DNA from 4 places in the Cupriavidus sp. 09_S30 genome. Region 2 is predicted to be linked to each of the others. Evidence: predicted binding sites of a transcription regulator. Region 2 holds the regulator's gene; each other region holds the start of a gene.

Region 1 (4,208 bases), 1.6 Mb from region 2:
TCCTTCTCCTCATCAAGGGTCGTTATGCCCGGGCAGCGTGGCGAATGACGCTGCTGCGCCGGTGCTGCTCCACATAACGGGTGAAGGTGCCGAAGTAGCGACAACAAGTTGTAAGTACGCGTTTCCGTGCCTGCGGAAGCAAGTCAGGCCGCCGAGGCGCCGACGTTGAGCAGTGCCAGCACGCCCAGCACCACGAAGATGCCGGCGGCGATCTTGTGCACCAGGCCGATCGGCATCTTGTCGGCGAAGCGGCCGCCCAGCAGCACTGCCGGCACGTTGGCCAGCATCATGCCGAAGGTGGTGCCCGCAACCACGGCCACGATCGTGTCGCTGAACCGCGCGCCCAGCGCCACGGTGGCGATCTGGGTCTTGTCGCCCATCTCGGCGAAGAAGAAGGCGATGATGGTAGTGCCCAGGATGCCCAGCGCGCCGCGCACCGGCTTGGCTTGCTCGACGTCGTCCAGCTTGTCGGGGATCAGCATCCAGGCCGCCATGGCAATGAAGCCCAGGCCAAGGATCCAGCGCAGCAGGCTAGGGCCCACCATGTGGGTGATCCAGCCGCCCAGGGCGCCGGCAAAGCCGTGGTTGACCAGTGTGGCGATCAGGATGCCGAGGATGATGGGAATGGGGCGGCGATAGCGCGCTGCCAGCACGAGAGACAGCAACTGTGTCTTGTCGCCCATTTCGGCGAGGGCGACGATACCCGTGGACACGAGGAAGGCTTCCATTTTTCTTCAAGTAACCGGGCCGGACGCATCTGCGAGATGCCAATGACGCACGCCTTCCCCGGCCCTGTCCGGAAAAGCGACGTCATCGGTCTCGCCAGGCCATGGACGCGGGCCGTGCCGGAAGGCGGGCCAGGGTCCGGAAGCTGCGCACGCCATAACCGCAAGCGGTCAAGTCTGTTGACGTACGCCTCCGCGTTCCGGCTCCCGCGTTGCGCGGGACGGTGACGGCGGAGCGGCTACTCCCCAATGGAAGCCCGGATTATAGCGGCGGCAGCGCGGGCAAGTCCACTGCCGCCTGTTGTTCGCGCGCGGCACAGGGCCGCGCGCGGCCGGGTGCTCAGGCGGGCACCGGCGCGTTTTCGCTGGTCTGGCGGCCGCGGAAGTCGGTCCAGCACAGGGCCTTGAAATCGTACAGCTTGCAGCGGCGCGCGGTGTCGAAGTACCAGCGCCAGGAGAAGTTCTCGACGATGATGCGGCCGGGCAGCGCGTGTTCCAGCACGCTCTGGGCGCGCTTCAGGTGGTACAGCGGCACGCTCATGTCGACGTGGTGGGCGGTGTGCTCCATGATGTGGTGCAGCGCCGCGCCGATGCCGTAGCGGAAGCGCAGGTGAACGGTGGTCGAGACGAAGGGCTGGGCGCGCGCCCACATTGCCTTGGTCTCGTACCAGGCCACGCTGGCATGGGTGTGGTGCACGTAGAGCACGAAGCCGACGGTGACGTTCCAGACCAGGAAGGGCACGACGAACCCCATCATCAGCAGCATCCAGCCTGACTGGCCGGTTGCCGAGGCCAGCCACAGCAGAGCACCGATCCACGCCGCGCCGAATGCCGCCACCAGCACACAGTCCCACTTGAAGATGGCGCGGCGCGAGGGCATCTGGCGCTTGCTGGGGAAGAACATCTTCAGCCACCAGATCTCGATCAGGTAGTACAGGCCCGGGCCGAAGCCGGTGCGGTAGATGCGTTCCAACACGCGGCGCCAGCGCGGCAGCGCGCGGAACTCTTCCAGCGAGTAGGGCGCCCAGACGAAGTCGAAACCCTTCAGGTTGGTGTAGCCGTGGTGCACCACGTTGTGGCCCACTTCCCACAGGCTGTAGGGCGTCAGCGACGGCAGGAAGGTCAGCCGGCCCAGCCACTTGTTCAGCCCGCGCCGGGGCGTCAGGCTCTGGTGGCAGGCGTCATGGCCGATGATGAAGAGGCGGGCGATCAGCACGCCGGCGACGATGCCGAGTCCGAGCTTGGCGGCCCAGTGCTGGATCAGCACGATGCCGGCCAGCGTGGCGAAGAACAGCGCGCTATCGAGCAAGGTCAGCGCCACGGGCAGCGGCGTGGTGCGCGGTCCCAGCGGGATCAGCCAGCTCCGGATGATCTTGCGCGCGGGCAGTGGCGCCTCCGGGGCGATGGGCTCGGGCAGGGCCGGCTTCCGGCTCGCGCCTGGTGCCGGCGCGGCGGCGGTGTCTGGGTAGGGCTCCATGGCCCTGGCTTGCAGCTTGGCAGTCATGCGGAATTCTTCCAAGGTCAGGGACGCGCCGCGATCAGGCTGCGCCGCGGGCATTTGCCCACGGCGCCGGCAGGCGCGCCGGGAAGCGACAGCTTAGAAGCCCCGCCGAATGGGGGTGTTGACCAGGGTCAAGCGAGGTGGCCGGCGCACGGCAGCCGCCGCTTTGCGGCGGGGCCGACTGCGCCGGAAATGCCTAATGAGACATCCCTGCCGGCTCGCCCATCACATAGACGCTGTCGATCACCCGATCGTCGCCCAGCATGGCGAAGGCGAAGAGCTGCTCTTCCAGCGTCTCGGAGCGGGCGCTGCGGCGCGCGATCAGCGGCGTGGCCTGCGGGTCGAGCACGATGAAGTCGGCCTCGCAGCCTGCGGCGAAGCTGCCCACGCGGTCGGACCAGCCCAGCGCGTCGGCAGCCGCGCGCGTAGCGAGGTAGAACATGCGCAGCGCGGTCAGGTGGTAGCCGCCCATGCGCGCCACCTTGTGTGCGGCGTTCATCGTGCGCAGCATCGAGAAGGAGGTGCCGCCGCCCACGTCGGTGGCCAGGGTGACGTTGAGCCGGTTGGCGTCGGACTGGTGGAAGTCGTAGAAGCCGCTGCCCAGGAACAGGTTGGAGGTGGGGCAGTGCGCCACCGCCGCGCCGCTGTCGGCCAGGCGCCGGCGGTCGTCCTGGTCCAGGTAGATGGCGTGGCCGTACAGCGCGCCCGGGCGCAGCAGGCCGTAGCGGTCGTAGACGTCCAGGTAGCTGCGCGCATCGGGGAACAGCTCGGCCGCCCACTTGACCTCGTCGCGGTTCTCCGCCACGTGGGTCTGGATGAAGGCGTCAGGGTAGGCGCGTGCCAGTTCGGCGCAGGCGGCCAGCTGCGCCTCGCTGGAGGTGGGCGCGAAGCGCGGTGTGATCGCATACGACAGCCGGCCCTTGCCGTGCCAGCGCGACAGCAGCTCGGCCGATTCGCGCGCGCCGGATTCGGCCGTGTCGCGCAGGAACTCGGGGCAGTTGCGGTCCATCAGCACCTTGCCGGTGACCATGCGCAGGTTGCGGCTCGCGCTTTCGGCGAACAAGGCGTCGGCCGAGGCGGCGTGCACCGTGCTCCAGACCACGGCGCTGGTGGTGCCGTTGCGCAGCAGCTCGTCGGCGAAGAAGCCCGCCACGCCGCGCGCGTAGTCGGGATCGGCGAAGCGGCGCTCCTCGGGGAAGGTGTAGGTTTCGAGCCAGTGCAGCAGGCCCGGCGACGGCGAGGCGATGATGTCCGTCTGCGGGTAGTGCACGTGGGTGTCGATGAAGCCCGGCACGATCAGCTTGCCGCGGTGGTCGGTCACCTGCGCGTCGGCGGGGATCTCGGCCGCCAGGCGGGCGTAGTCGCCCGCGGCCACGATGCGGCCGGCGCGGATGATCAGCAGACCGTCCTCCCAGTACTGATAGGCGTCCTCGTGGAACTGCGGGTCGCGCTGGAAATGCAGCACGCGGCCGCGCACGGCCTGCGTGCTGTTGATGCCGCTGGTGCCGCTGGCGTCGGACGGGTTGGCGGGAGTGGTCGTCATGACTTGGTCTTTAGGGGCCGGCGGCGCGGGCCGCAGCCCGGGCACGCCGGTGTCTTGGAATGAGCCTCGCTCAGGCCGCGGGCGGCGTGGCGGGCGGCGATCGCCAGAAGTGGTCCACTTCGGCGAGGAAGTCGGCCTTCTGCGCTGCCGGCAGGAAGGCCGCCTCGAAACTGTTGCGCGCCAGCTTGTGGGCATCGGCCGCGTCCAGCGGCAGGGCGTCGAAGACGGCTTCCCAGTTGGCGTTCATGTAGCCGCCGAAATAGGCGGGGTCGTCGGAATGCAGCGTCACCGCCACGCCGGCATCGAGCAGCTTCTTGAGCGAGTGATCGCGCAGGTCGGGATAGACCTTGAGCTTCTGGTTGGACAGCGGGCACACGGTCAGCGCCACGCGCTCGCGCGCGAGGCGCTCGACCAGCGCGGGGTCGTCGATGGCGCGCAC
Region 2 (4,208 bases):
TTCACTGCAGCCTGGCCCAGCGCCTCGAAATCGATGTCCTGCTGATCCAGCAGCGCGGCCTGAATCTGCGCCTGCGCATCCTCGAGCTGGGGCAGTTCATCCAGCGTGCGCAGCCCCAGATCGTCCAGGAATGCCTTGGTGGTCGCATACAGGGCCGGCCGACCCGGAACATCGCGGTGACCGATCACTTCGATCCACTCACGGTCCTCGAGCCGCTTGATCACTTCGGTGCTGACCGTGACACCGCGGATCTCCTCGATGTCGCCACGCGTGACGGGCTGCCGGTAAGCGATGATGGCCAGCGTCTCCATGACCGCACGCGAATATTTGGGCGGTTTTTCCGGATTCAGGCGATCCAGGTATTCCCGCATTCCCGGCCGGCTCTGGAAGCGCCAACCGCTGGCCAGGGCCACCAGCTCCACGCCGCGCTGCTGCCAGTCCTGGCGCAGCTCTTCCAGCAGCACACGAATGGTATCGGCGCCCACCTCATCGGCAAACAGGCGGCGCAGGTCGGCAACACGCAAGGGCTCCTGCGCACAGATCAGCGCGGTCTCGAGGACGATTTTCGCCTCTTGGGTATTCATATATGGATGTGTGCAGCCTGTCTTTGCACCTGCCTCCGGCAGACGCCAGAGGTTTCGGGAATTTCGGATTCAGCGAGGCCGAAGCGCCATCGCCATCTCATTGTGCGGCCGGCCGGCATGCCATCCGCATGAAAGCCGCGCGCCCATCTTGTTCTGCTTCGGGTTGCCGGGTCAGTCCGGCGGAGAATTGCCCTGCCGCCGGCATCGGCGCCGACCGTAAGGCCTCTTGCGTCGCGCTGCCCTTCTGGAGCAGCGACATGGCACGAAATGGCTGAACCCTTTCGGCCGCAAGAACGATGCAGTCAACCGCACGGCGTACGCGTTTCCCGCAACACAATGCCAAGCCGGTCTTTTGAACCGGATCTTTTCAACCGGAGTGGCTTGCTGCGAGGGGGCCCGGCCGCCAGGAGCATCCTGCCCGGCAAGGCAATCCGGCCAGCATGTGATGCTGCCCGGCGAGACCGCGGCTGCGCCAGCGCGATACTGCAATTCTGCCGATTGTATGGCATTCCGGGCCGGCGCTGCAACCGCCCCGTCGGTGGGATGCGCCCGCCACTTCGGCCGGCACGAGCCGCATCGGCCACCCACCACGGTGTCGGCTCAGAAGACGACGCAGAAACCGTGCTCGGCGAGGGTGTGCGGCAAGACCGCGGCCCGGGCCAGACCGGCCACGCCGAATGCCGTCACCGCCACGCCGGCGCTGGCGCGCACCCAGGGCCGGCGCGACCACTGCCGCAACAGGCCCGATAGGCCTGACAGCATCAGCAGGTTGGGCAAGGTGCCAAGACCGAACACGCCCATGAGCAAGCCCCCCGACAAAGCGTTGCCCGCAAGCAACGACAAGGCCAGCGCACCATAGACCATGCCGCACGGCACCAGCCCCCACGCCAGGCCGATGCCGAAGCGGCGCAACAGCCGCCCGCGGCCGGCCACGAGCGGCGTGCTGGCCGGCTGGCGCGCGCGTGTGGCGGCGCCCAGCCTTCGCGCGACACCGCCGGCAACCCGCGCCGCCAGCCGCTCCAGAACCGCGAACTGTGGCGTGCGCCCGCCCAGCAGCCAGAGCCCCGACAGCACCAGCATCAGGCTGCCGGCAATGAAGAGCGCGCGCTGCACGGGCAGATAGTCGGCACGCCACGCCCCGGCGCCGACCGCGCCAAGCGCCGCGCCCAGCAACATATAGGTAGAGACGCGGCCCACGTGCATCGCCAGTTGCTCGCACAGCCAGTCGCGTGGCCTGCGCAGCACTGCAACGGGGATGCCCTCGCGCCGCTGCTCGACGGCAAGCGCAATGCCGCCGCACATCGCAGCGCAGTGCACGCCACCCAGCAAGGCCAGCAGAAATACGCTGAAAAACACTGCGACAGTCAACTTTCACTCCCCTTCAGATCGCTACGCACAGTAAAATGCATTTATTGTGCCCTCGCAGCTTACTTAAACAGGCCCCCAATTGCTCAATTCCATTCCCGTCACCGCAATGTCGCCCCGTTGCTCGTCCTGCTCGCTGGGGCATCTGTGCGTACCGGTCGGCATGAATCGCAATGACGTTGAGAAGATCGATTCGCTGGTCAAGGAGCGCGTGCGAGTCCACAAGGGCGAGACCCTCTATCGGCTGGGCGAGCCCCTCAGCGCGGTCTACGCCGTGCGCTTCGGCACGCTGAAGACGCATGTGACGATGGAGGACGGCCGCTCCCAGATCACCGGCTTCCACCTCCCCGGCGAGGTCGTCGGCCTCGACGGCCTGGGCGAGATGCAGCATGCCTCCGATGCCACGGCGCTGGAAGACACCGAGGTCTGCGTGATGCGCTTCCAGGACTTGCAGACACTGTCGGCCGACGTGCCCTCCCTGCAGCAGCAGTTCCTGCGACTGATGAGCAAGGAGATCACGCAGGACCAGGTCATGCTGCTCACGCTGGGCTCGATGCGCGCCGAAGAGCGCCTCGCCGCCTTCCTCGTCAACCTGTCCGAGCGCCTGTCCGAACGCGGCTACTCGTCCACCGAGTTCGTGCTGCGCATGAGCCGCGAGGAAATCGGCAGCTATCTCGGCCTGAAGCTCGAGACGGTCAGCCGGCTGTTCTCCCGTTTCGCCGAAGCCGGCCTGATCCAGATCCGCCAGCGCCACGTCAAGCTGGTCGACGTGCCCGGCATCAAGCAAGTCTACGGCAAGGCCTGCTGAGGCGGCGACCGCCGCAGGCGCGGCAGGCCGCCGCCCGCGGCAAGCCATATCGCGCCACCCGCGGCCGGCGCCCGTCATCGCCTACTCCAGTTCGTCGGTATCGCTCAGGCGGATCGGCATCGTGTAGAGCGTCAACGCGCTAGACAGGGCGCACAACAGCCACGCCAGCAGGAATCCGATCGTATAGACGGCCTCGCGCGAGGCCTCGATGGGCCGGCCGAACAGGCTGAGGTCGCTCGGGTCCACCAGCGAGAACACCACCGCGGTCGCCAGCCCGCCGACCAAGAAGGCCGGCCACAGTACCCACATCAGCCAGCGCGCCCTCATGGCCGCCCCGCTGCCGGCGCCATCGCCGCCCGTTGCGGCCCCTGCCGCTCCACCACCAGGCCATGTTGCTTCACGCCCTCGACGATGGGCTTGTCCGGATGGCTCATGGCCAGCCAGATGGTGAAGCCACAGGCCACCATCGCCGCCAGCGGGCCGCTCATGAGCAGCCACGGCCAGGGTTCCTTCCACCAGGGATTGCTTTGTTGCTTCATCAAGCGGGCCTCCGTAGTCGGTTGTCGGCTGGGTCCTTGCATGGAAACGCTCACTGCTTTCATTCGGCAAGGGCAGTGCTGCCGCCCTTGCCTGTCTGCTACCCCTGCGCGAGGCTACAGGTCGCGCGGCACGATGAAGCTGGTCGACTGGCTGATCTCGACTTCGCGCTCACCCTCGCCCTTCACCGTCACGTTGATCTTGTGCGTGCCCTGGCGCGCCTCCTCGATCGGCACCCGCACGCGAATCGGCAGCAGCCGGTTCGAGGTCGGCGCGATCTCGCCGATGACGCCGTCGTACTCCACCGTCATGTGGCCAAGCTCGGCACTGTCCGCGCGGATGGCGATGCGCATCGGCGACTCGCTGGTGTTGATCACCTGCAGGCGGTAGACGTTCTCGATCCAGCGCCCTTCCACTTCGCGCCCGAGGGCGCCGCGGTCGCGGATGATGTCGACCTTGAGCGGGGTACGCAACATCAGCGACACCGCGAAGCCGGCCAGCAGCGCGAACCAGATCGCTGTGTAGATCATCACGCGCGGACGCAGCAGGCGCGCGCGCGCCGACTTGGCCGTCAGGCCCTTGCGCATCGCGTTCTCGGACGTGTAGCGGATCAGCCCGCGCGGGTACTCCATCTTGTCCATCACCTGGTTGCAGGCATCGATGCAGGCGCCACAGCCGATGCAATCGTACTGCAGCCCGTCGCGGATATCGATGCCGGTCGGGCAGACCTGCACGCAGATGCTGCAGTTGACGCAGTCACCCAGCCCCGCGGCGCGATGGTCGGCCTTGCGCGAACGGCTGCCGCGCGGATCGCCGCGCCCCGTATCGTAGGTGACCACAAAGGTGTCGCGGTCCACCATCACGCTCTGGAAGCGGGCGTACGGGCACATGTACTTGCACACCTGTTCGCGCAT
Region 3 (4,208 bases), on a different contig from region 2:
CCTATCCGCCCGCGCCGTACCGCAGCCTGCGCTGCGCGAGGTCGGTGGCCACCCGCGTCGCCAGGCCGAGGTCCGCCGGCGTCAAGCGGTAGAAGGCGGCGACCGCCTCGGTATCGCTGTCCAGGTCGACCAGTGCGTCGGCCGCGGCGCGCGCGCGCCGGATCTGGGTGAAGCCGTCCAGGAAGGCGCTGACCGCATCGGGGTCGAAATGCGTGCCACTGCCGCCGGCAATGATCGAGCAGGCGTCGTCTTCTGTCATGCGGGGCCGGTAGCAGCGCGACTCCGTCATCGCGTCGAATGCGTCGGCCACTGCCACGACCCGCGCGGCCAGGGGAATGGCATGGCCGGCGAGCCTGGCCGGATAGCCGCTGCCGTCGAAGCGTTCATGGTGGTGGCGCGCGATCACTGCCGCGTACTGCAGCAGTTCGTCCGTGCTGGAGGCCAGCGCTTGCGCGCCGATCTCCGTGTGCTGTTCCATGATGCGCCACTCCTCCGGCTCGAGCTTGCCGGGCTTGAGCAGCACGTGATCGGGAATGGCGAGCTTGCCCAGGTCATGCACCGGGGTCGCCAGCCGGATGCGCAACTGCTCGGCTGTATCCAGTGCCATCAGCTCGGCGAGGCAGGCAGCAATCTGCGCGGTGCGGATCAGATGCCCGGAGGCGCCCGGGTAGCGCGCGCACCCGGCCAGCGTCAGGCTGGCCAGCGTGACAATGGCCTGGTGATTGCCGATCGCCGGCCCGGCGTGCGGAACGGGCGGGGTGTGCAAAGCGTGCGGGGTGGGCGGAGCTGGCGGGGCATGCGGCGTGTGCGGGGCGCTAGGCTGGGCCATCGCCATCGGAGCGCCGGTCCTGCCGCCTTCGTTGTCGCACGGCCTCGGGGGGCGACCGTCGACTGTCATTTGCCGCCTCCGAAGCCGGCGGCTGCTGTTGTCATCATCTTGTTCTTGCTTGCTACGTTCTTCCGTCTGCGCGAGGGTGGGCAAGCCCGGGCCCCGTCGCGAGGCTGCGCAGTGTAGCAGTGCCCTGCGCCGGGCGGGAACCCGCGCGGGCGGGAAATCGCCGATTCGGGCCACCTATGGGCCGATGCCTTGATGTGGATCAAGCGGCACTCTAATTGCGGGCGGTGCCAACAGTTCGCAGCACATCTCCACATGCGCCTGCCGCCGCTGCGCCAGTTCGATATCGCTGAGCGGGCCGGCCACGATCGCCATCACGACAGTCGCCACGATAGGCGAGAGCAGCAGCCACGGATGGCGCATGGCCACGCTCTGGCCGCACAGGCCGCGCTGCACGGCCTGCGCCAGCAAGCGGCCGACGTCCGCATGCGAGCCGTCGAGCGATGCGCGCCGCCAGCGTTCTATCACCTGCGGCACCCGTGCGCTTTCCGCGAGCAGCAGCCGCATGGTCCCGATCATCGCGGGATTGGCCAGGCTCCCGTAGAGGTGGGTGACCAAGCGTTCGGCGAATTGCCGCGTCGTTTCCACCCCGTCGAGCAAGGCCGCGGCATCCAGCGGTTGCGGTGCCAGGTGATTGTCGAGCAGAGCCTGCAGCACCTCCTCTTTGCTGGCGAAATGCACATACAAGCCACCCTTGGACAAGCCAGCGCCGCGCGCAATGTCCTCCATCCGCGTGTCGGCGTAGCCGTGTGCGGAGAATGCCTGCAGGGCGGCATCCAGTATCTGTTCGATGCGCAGTGCGGATGGCAGCCGCTTGCGGCGGCTCGCCTCGCTCGCTGTGGCTGGGATTGCGTGGGGATCTTGCTGCAGCATGACAGGACGGCACCTCGGCCGGCTGGGTGCACAATGACAATGGATGCCTGCATTAGAAACTGACTGGTCGGTCACTAGCTTGATACCAATCAAGGTTCGGCTGCGCGCTTTTCGTCACAATGCAGGCATGCACACGACAACGCGTGCCCCGGGCGCGCCGGCCAGGCCGAGAGCCTCACCGACGCCGCAATGCCAGCCAGCCGGGCGGCGCTCGCCGCGCAGCTGGCGCAGATCTGGAGCCGATTCCGTATGAGCACATCTTCCGAACGGCCTGAACGCGACGCCACCGCGGCCGCGCTCGACACCGCGGCGCGCGGCGCCTTTGCGCGCCTGACGGGCTCGCTGTCACCCGCGGCTGGCGCGCTGGCCTGGCTTGACTGGGCCTCCCACCTGGCGATGGCGCCCGGCAAGCGCCTCGAACTGGCGCAGCACGTAGTACACGAGGCCGCCGAACTGAACCGCTACCTGGCCGACTGCCTGGCCGCCGGACCCGGCGAAGCGCGCGCCTGCATCGTGCCACCAGCGCACGATCGCCGCTTTGCGGACCACGCCTGGCGGCAATGGCCCTTCAATCTCTGGCACCAGCGTTTCCTGCTGACGCAGCACTGGTGGGAAGAAGCCACCCGCAACGTCCCCGGGGTGGAACCGCATCACGCCCAGCTGGTGGCCTTTGCCGCCCGGCAGTGGCTCGACATGCTATCGCCAGGCAACCAGCTCGCGACCAACCCGGTGGCGTTGCGCCGGACCCTGGAGGAAGGCGGCGCCAACCTGCTGCGCGGCGCGCAGCATGCCTGGACTGACGTCATGCGGCGGCTCGCCGGCCAAGGTCCGGCGGGCGCCGAGCAATTCCGCCCAGGCCGCGAAGTCGCGATCACGCCAGGCAAGGTGGTGTTCCGCAACAAGCTGATCGAGCTGCTGCAATACAGCCCCGCCACGGGCAAGGTGCGCCCCGAGCCGGTGCTGGTGGTGCCCGCCTGGATCATGAAGTACTACATCCTGGACCTGTCGCCGGCCAACTCGCTGATCCGCTACCTGGTCGGGCAAGGCTACACGGTGTTCTGCGTGTCCTGGAAGAATCCCGGCGAGAGCTACCGCAACGTCGGCATGGACGACTACCTCACGCTCGGCGTGCAGGCAGCGCTCGATGCCGTCAGTGCCATCGTGCCCAAGGCCCGCGTCCATGCCACCGGCTACTGCCTGGGCGGTACGCTGCTGGCGCTTGCCGCCGCCACCATGGCGCGCGACGGCGACTCGCGGCTGGCCAGCCTGAGCCTGTTCTGCGCGCAGACCGACTTCAGCGAACCGGGCGAGCTCGGACTCTTCATCGACGAGAGCCAGGTCAGCCTGCTCGAGGCGCAGATGGCCCGCACCGGTTACCTGACCGCCCGCCAGATGGCCGGCGCCTTCCAGATGCTGCGCCCCTATGACCTGTTTTGGTCGCGCATGGTCAACGATTACGTGCTAGGGCAACGCCGGCCGATGTCAGACCTGATGGCATGGAACGCCGATGCCACGCGCATGCCGGCGCGCATGCATTCGGAATACCTGCGCCGGCTGTTCCTGAACAACGATCTGGCGGAGAACCGCTACCCGGTCGGCGGCCGGCCGGTGATGATCGGCGACCTGCGCCTGCCGATCTTCTGCGTCGGCACCGAGACGGACCACGTCGCGCCATGGCGCTCGGTCTACAAGCTGCACTACCTGTCGCAGGCGCCGCTGACCTTCTTGCTGACCAGCGGCGGCCACAACGCCGGCATCGTCAGCGAGCCCGGTCATCCGCGCCGCAACTACCGCATGCTGTGCCGCCCGACCAATCAGGTCAGCATGACGCCCGACGAATGGCTGCAGGCCGCGCCGACGCAGGCCGGTTCCTGGTGGCCGGAATGGAGTGCGTGGCTGGACAGCCAGTCCGGCGCGCCGGTGAATCCGCCGCATATGGCGGCGCCGCGCCGCGGCTACCCAATCCTGGGCGATGCACCGGGCACCTACGTGCTGGAGAAGTAGGCAATGCCATATCGTCCGCATCTGCCGGCGCTTCCGGCATGCGCCGGGAGGCTGTTGCCTGCCACCCTGCTGAGCGTGCTGCTGGCAGGCTGCATCTCGCTGGCGCCACCCTACCAGCAGCCCGCGCTGCCGGTGGCCAGCACCTACTACGAGCCGACCCAGGAAACGGATGGCGGCGGCACGCCCCTGCCGGCGGCCGCCGCGGTGACCTGGCAGTCGTATTTCCAGGATCCGGCGCTGCGCCGGCTGATCACCGCCGCGCTCGCCAACAACCGCGACCTGCGCATCGCCGTGCTGCGCGTCGAGGAAGCCCGTGCCGCCTACGCGATCCGGCGCGCGGACCTGTTCCCGACCGTCAGCGCACAGGCCGGCGGCACGCGTGCGCACACCCCGGGCGACCTAAACCTGACTGGCCGGCCGCTCACTGCCAGCCAGT
Region 4 (4,208 bases), 3.1 Mb from region 2:
GCGTGTCCGTACATCCACCGGCCTGCGGGCGCCACTCTGTATCAGCGTCGATACAAAGCGGCCAAAGCCGGAGTATGCTGTGCTGCTACAGTGAGCGCCTGCGGCGCATGCCGCCTTGCTGAAATGAGAATGGAACCCTCCGCCACCGCTCCGCTTCAATTGCTCGTCGTCGACGACGACACCCAGATCCGCACGATGCTGGCCGACTACCTGTCGACCTTCGGCATGGCGGCCGACGGCGCCGAGGGCGGTGCGGCCATGCGCGCGGCGATGGCCGCCAAGACCTATGACCTGGTCATCCTCGACCTGTCGCTGCCCGGCGAGAACGGTCTTGCACTGTGCCGCGAGATCCGCGAGAACGGCGACACGCCCGTGATCATGCTGACCGCGCGCGCCGAACTGGCGGACCGCGTGGTCGGGCTGGAGGTCGGTGCCGACGACTACGTGACCAAGCCCTTCGAGATGCGCGAACTGGTGGCGCGCATCCATACCGTGCTGCGACGCAGCCAGGGCGGTCAGCGCCGGTCCGCCGCGGCCGCAGGCCACGACGTGCGCTTCGGCAACTGGCGGCTCAACACCACGCTGCGCCAGCTGGTCGATGGCGAAGACACGGTGGTGCCGCTGTCCAATGCGGAATTCCGCCTGCTGCTCACCTTCATCGAGCATCCGCACCGCGTGCTGGACCGGGAGCTGCTGATCAACCAGGCGCGCGGACGCGACCTGGACGTGTTCGATCGCAGCATCGATCTGCTCGTCTCCCGCCTGCGCCAGAAGCTGCGCGACGATCCGCGCGACCCCGTGCTGATCCGCACCGTGCGCGGCGAAGGCTACGTCTTCACAGCCACCGTGGAAGGCTGACGCCGTGCCGCTTCGCAGTCTGCTGGCGCGCTACGACACCATGTTCGTGCGCCTGTTCCTGGTGATGGCCTCGATCATGCTGGCCGTGCACCTGCTCGGCCTGACTGTCATCGAGAGCATCTTTCCGCGCCCCGGCTTCGAGCACCGTGAACACAGCACCACCGCTGCGGACGCGCGCCACGCGCAGCCCGCAGGTCCGGGTTTCGCGCCAGGCATGGAAGCCGGCCGCTTGCCGCCGCCTGGCGATCTCTTCGCCGCGGGCATGCCCCCGCCACCCCCGCCACCCCACGGGCGCCGCCTGCATGGGCTGTGGCCGCCGCGACTGGGCCTGCTGCTGCAACTGGCGGCCATCGTGGCCGCCTCGTGGGTGGGCGCGCGCCTGCTGGCGCGGCCGATACAGCAGCTGGCCAGCGGCGCTGGCCGCCTCGCCCAGGACGTCAACGCCCCCCAGCTCGATGAGGGCACCGGGCCGGTCGAGGCGCGCGCGGCAGCGGTGGCCTTCAATCACATGCAGCAGCGCATCCGCACGCAGATGGGCCAGCAGTCGCGCTTCCTGGCCGCGGTTTCGCACGACCTGCGCACGCCGCTGACGCGGATGAGCCTGCGCATCGAGCGCGTGGAGGACCGCGACGTACGCTATCGCCTGCGCCAGGACCTGGCCGAGATGAACGGCCTGATCGACTCCACCCTGTACTACCTGCGCGACCGCGACAGCGGCGGGCCGCGCCAGCGCGTCGACGTGCTCGCGCTGCTGCATGCCATCGTCGACGACGCGGCCGAACTCGGCCAGGACGTCGCGCTGGAGGGACAGGCCGCGCCGCTGCTGGCGTATCCGGCGGAACTGCGCCGCGCGGTGGTCAACCTGATCGAGAACGCGCACCGCTACGGCGGCGCCGCCCGGATCCTCCTGAACGACGAGACGGAGCGCGTGGTGATCGACGTGTGCGATGACGGTCCCGGCATTCCGCACGAGGAACTGCCGCGCGTGCTCGAGCCCTTCTACCGCGTGGAGTCCTCGCGCAGCCGGGCCACCGGCGGCGTCGGCATGGGCCTGTCCATCGCTGCCGACATCGTGGCGCGCCATGGCGGCGAGCTGGCGCTGGCCAATCGCACCGAAGGCGGACTGCGCGTGCGCATGGTGTTGCCGAGAGTCTGATGCGCCGCCCGGCGGGCGCGCAATCCATGCAGGCTTGACCGCCGTCAATCTGCTAGCGCCGCGCGGGAGCTAGCATGGGCCGTCAAGAATCCGTCCGCAGAGGGCGCCCCCATGTCCTGTCCTACCCCTTACGCACCGCGCGCGGTCGACCGCCGCGCGCTGGCCGATTTCCGCGCACTGGCCGGCCGCATTGACGGCAACGGTCCGCGCTACACCTCCTATCCCACCGCCGACCGCTTCCATGCCGGCGTCGGCGAAGCCGACTACCTCGCGGCGCTCGCCCACAGCGGCGCCGCGCCGGATGCGCCGCTCTCGCTCTACGTGCACGTGCCGTTCTGCGAGAACATCTGCTACTACTGCGGCTGCAACAAGATCATCACGCGCGACCACGGGCGCAGCGCACGCTACGTGCGCTACCTGGCGCGCGAGACCGCGCGCGTGGCCGAAGGGCTGGGCGCGCGCCGGCAGGTCCTGCAGTCGCACTGGGGCGGCGGCACACCGACCTTCCTCGATGAGACCGAGATGCGCAGCGTGATGAACACGCTGCACACGCACTTCGACCTGCCCGCGCACGGCGAGCATTCGATCGAGATCGACCCGCGCGTCGTCGACGACGCGCGCATGGCGCTGCTGGCCGAACTTGGCTTCAACCGTATCAGCCTGGGCGTGCAGGACTTCGACCCCGAGGTGCAGCGAGCGATCCATCGCGAGCAGTCGGTGGAGCAGACGCGCATGGTGGTGGATGCGGCACGCCGGCTGGGCATGCGCTCCATCAGCATGGACCTGATCTATGGCCTGCCACACCAGAATGCGCAGCGCTTCGCCGTCACCATCGAGCGCGTGCTGGAGATGCGTCCGGAACGCCTCTCGGTCTACAGCTACGCGCACCTGCCCCATGTATTCAAGCCGCAGCGGCGCATCGACGAAGCCACGCTGCCGGCGCCGGGCGAGAAGCTGGAAATCCTGGTCGCCACCATCGAGAAGCTGACCGCGGCCGGCTACGTCTACATCGGCATGGACCACTTCGCGCTGCCCGACGACGACCTGGCCGTGGCCCAGCGCGAGGGCAAGCTGCAGCGCAACTTCCAGGGCTATTCGACCCATGCCGGCTACGACCAGATCGGCCTGGGCGTGTCGGCGATCGGCGCGGTGGCAGGCCGCTACGTGCAGAACGCACGCACGCTGGATGACTACTACGCCGCGCTGGATGCAGGCCACCTGCCCGTGATGCGCGGTTTCCAGATGTCTGCCGATGACCACCTGCGCCGCGAGATCATCGGCGCGCTGATGTGCAACGGCGTGCTCGACACCGCTGCGCTGGGCGCGTCCCATGGCATCGATTTCGAGGCTGTCTTCGCCGCGGAACTGGCCGACCTGGACCGGCTCGCAGCCGATGGCCTGGTGGTGCACACTCCCGGCAGAGTCGAGGTGACCCCGCTCGGGCGCCTGCTGGTGCGCCGCGTGGCCATGGTGTTCGACGCCTACCTGCGGGCCGATGCCGCACGCCCGCGCGTGGCCGCCGACGAGGCTGTGGTCGCACCGCTGGTGCGTTACTCGCGCGTGGTGTAGCCAGTATCGGCAGCCCGGCGCCCGGGCTGGCTCCGGTCACCGGACACAAAAAAGCCCGCGGCATGCCGCGGGCTTTTTGCTTGGGGGAAGACGCCGGCCTTACTTGGCGGCGGCGGCCATGTAGTCGGCCGCGGCGAGCACGTCGCTGTCCGCGCCGGCGTAGCCACCCTTGGGCGGCATCACGCCCTTGCCCTTCAGCGCATAGTTGTGGACGACGTCCATGCCTTCCTTCAGGCGCGGCGCCCAGGCGGCCTTGTCGCCGAACTTCGGCGCACCGGCCACGCCGGCTGCGTGGCAAGCAGCGCAGACCTGCTCATAGACCTTCTTGCCGGTGTCGGCCGAAGCGACTGCCGGGGCCGCTGCGGCAGCGGCAGCGGGTGCAGCTGCAGGTGCGGCGGCAACGGCGGCCGGAGCCTCGCCTGCCGGCGCAGAAGCCGCTGCGGTGGCACCTGCCGCGGCCGGGGCGGCGGGCTCGGGGAACTTGGCGCCGCCAGCGTCGGCCATGTAGACCACGGCGCGGCCCAGTTCGTAGTCGCTATAGTCGTCGGGGGTGGTGCCGGCGCGCGCCTGCATCGCGCCCTTGCCGTGCATCACCGAGTTGAGCAGGCCGTCGAAGCCCTGGCCG

Evidence for each region. The regulator FNR, encoded in region 2, switches genes on or off when oxygen is low (the NO sensors DNR and NnrR bind a similar motif). The targets are predictions, from matches to a motif close to TTGATNNNNATCAA.
Region 1: a site for FNR is predicted at 2,348-2,361, ahead of AC1Z3O_RS13015 (fatty acid desaturase). Genes of this name have one in related genera too.
Region 3: a site for FNR is predicted at 1,848-1,861, ahead of AC1Z3O_RS26035 (PHA/PHB synthase family protein). Genes of this name have one in related genera too.
Region 4: a site for FNR is predicted at 2,049-2,062, ahead of hemN (oxygen-independent coproporphyrinogen III oxidase). Genes of this name have one in related genera too.

Annotation. Positions count from the first base shown of each region.
Region 1 is NZ_JBXOWI010000001.1:2,748,108-2,752,315, reverse strand. It holds gene AC1Z3O_RS13020 (TMEM165/GDT1 family protein) at 144-728, opposite strand; yybP-ykoY riboswitch at 782-993, opposite strand; gene AC1Z3O_RS13015 (fatty acid desaturase) at 1,066-2,229, opposite strand; gene guaD (guanine deaminase) at 2,423-3,769, opposite strand; gene AC1Z3O_RS13005 (adenosine deaminase) at 3,840-4,208, opposite strand, start outside.
Region 2 is NZ_JBXOWI010000001.1:1,127,097-1,131,304, reverse strand. It holds gene scpB (SMC-Scp complex subunit ScpB) at 1-584, opposite strand, end outside; gene AC1Z3O_RS05285 (sulfite exporter TauE/SafE family protein) at 1,185-1,952, opposite strand; gene fnr (fumarate/nitrate reduction transcriptional regulator Fnr) at 2,032-2,757, shown strand; gene AC1Z3O_RS05275 (hypothetical protein) at 2,839-3,084, opposite strand; gene AC1Z3O_RS05270 (hypothetical protein) at 3,081-3,296, opposite strand; gene ccoG (cytochrome c oxidase accessory protein CcoG) at 3,411-4,208, opposite strand, start outside.
Region 3 is NZ_JBXOWI010000002.1:1,322,839-1,327,046, reverse strand. It holds gene AC1Z3O_RS26045 (HD-GYP domain-containing protein) at 2-898, opposite strand; gene AC1Z3O_RS26040 (TetR/AcrR family transcriptional regulator) at 1,073-1,768, opposite strand; gene AC1Z3O_RS26035 (PHA/PHB synthase family protein) at 2,018-3,772, shown strand; gene AC1Z3O_RS26030 (efflux transporter outer membrane subunit) at 3,776-4,208, shown strand, end outside.
Region 4 is NZ_JBXOWI010000001.1:4,188,457-4,192,664, forward strand. It holds gene AC1Z3O_RS19465 (response regulator) at 130-858, shown strand; gene AC1Z3O_RS19470 (ATP-binding protein) at 899-2,014, shown strand; gene hemN (oxygen-independent coproporphyrinogen III oxidase) at 2,126-3,583, shown strand; gene AC1Z3O_RS19480 (c-type cytochrome) at 3,683-4,208, opposite strand, start outside.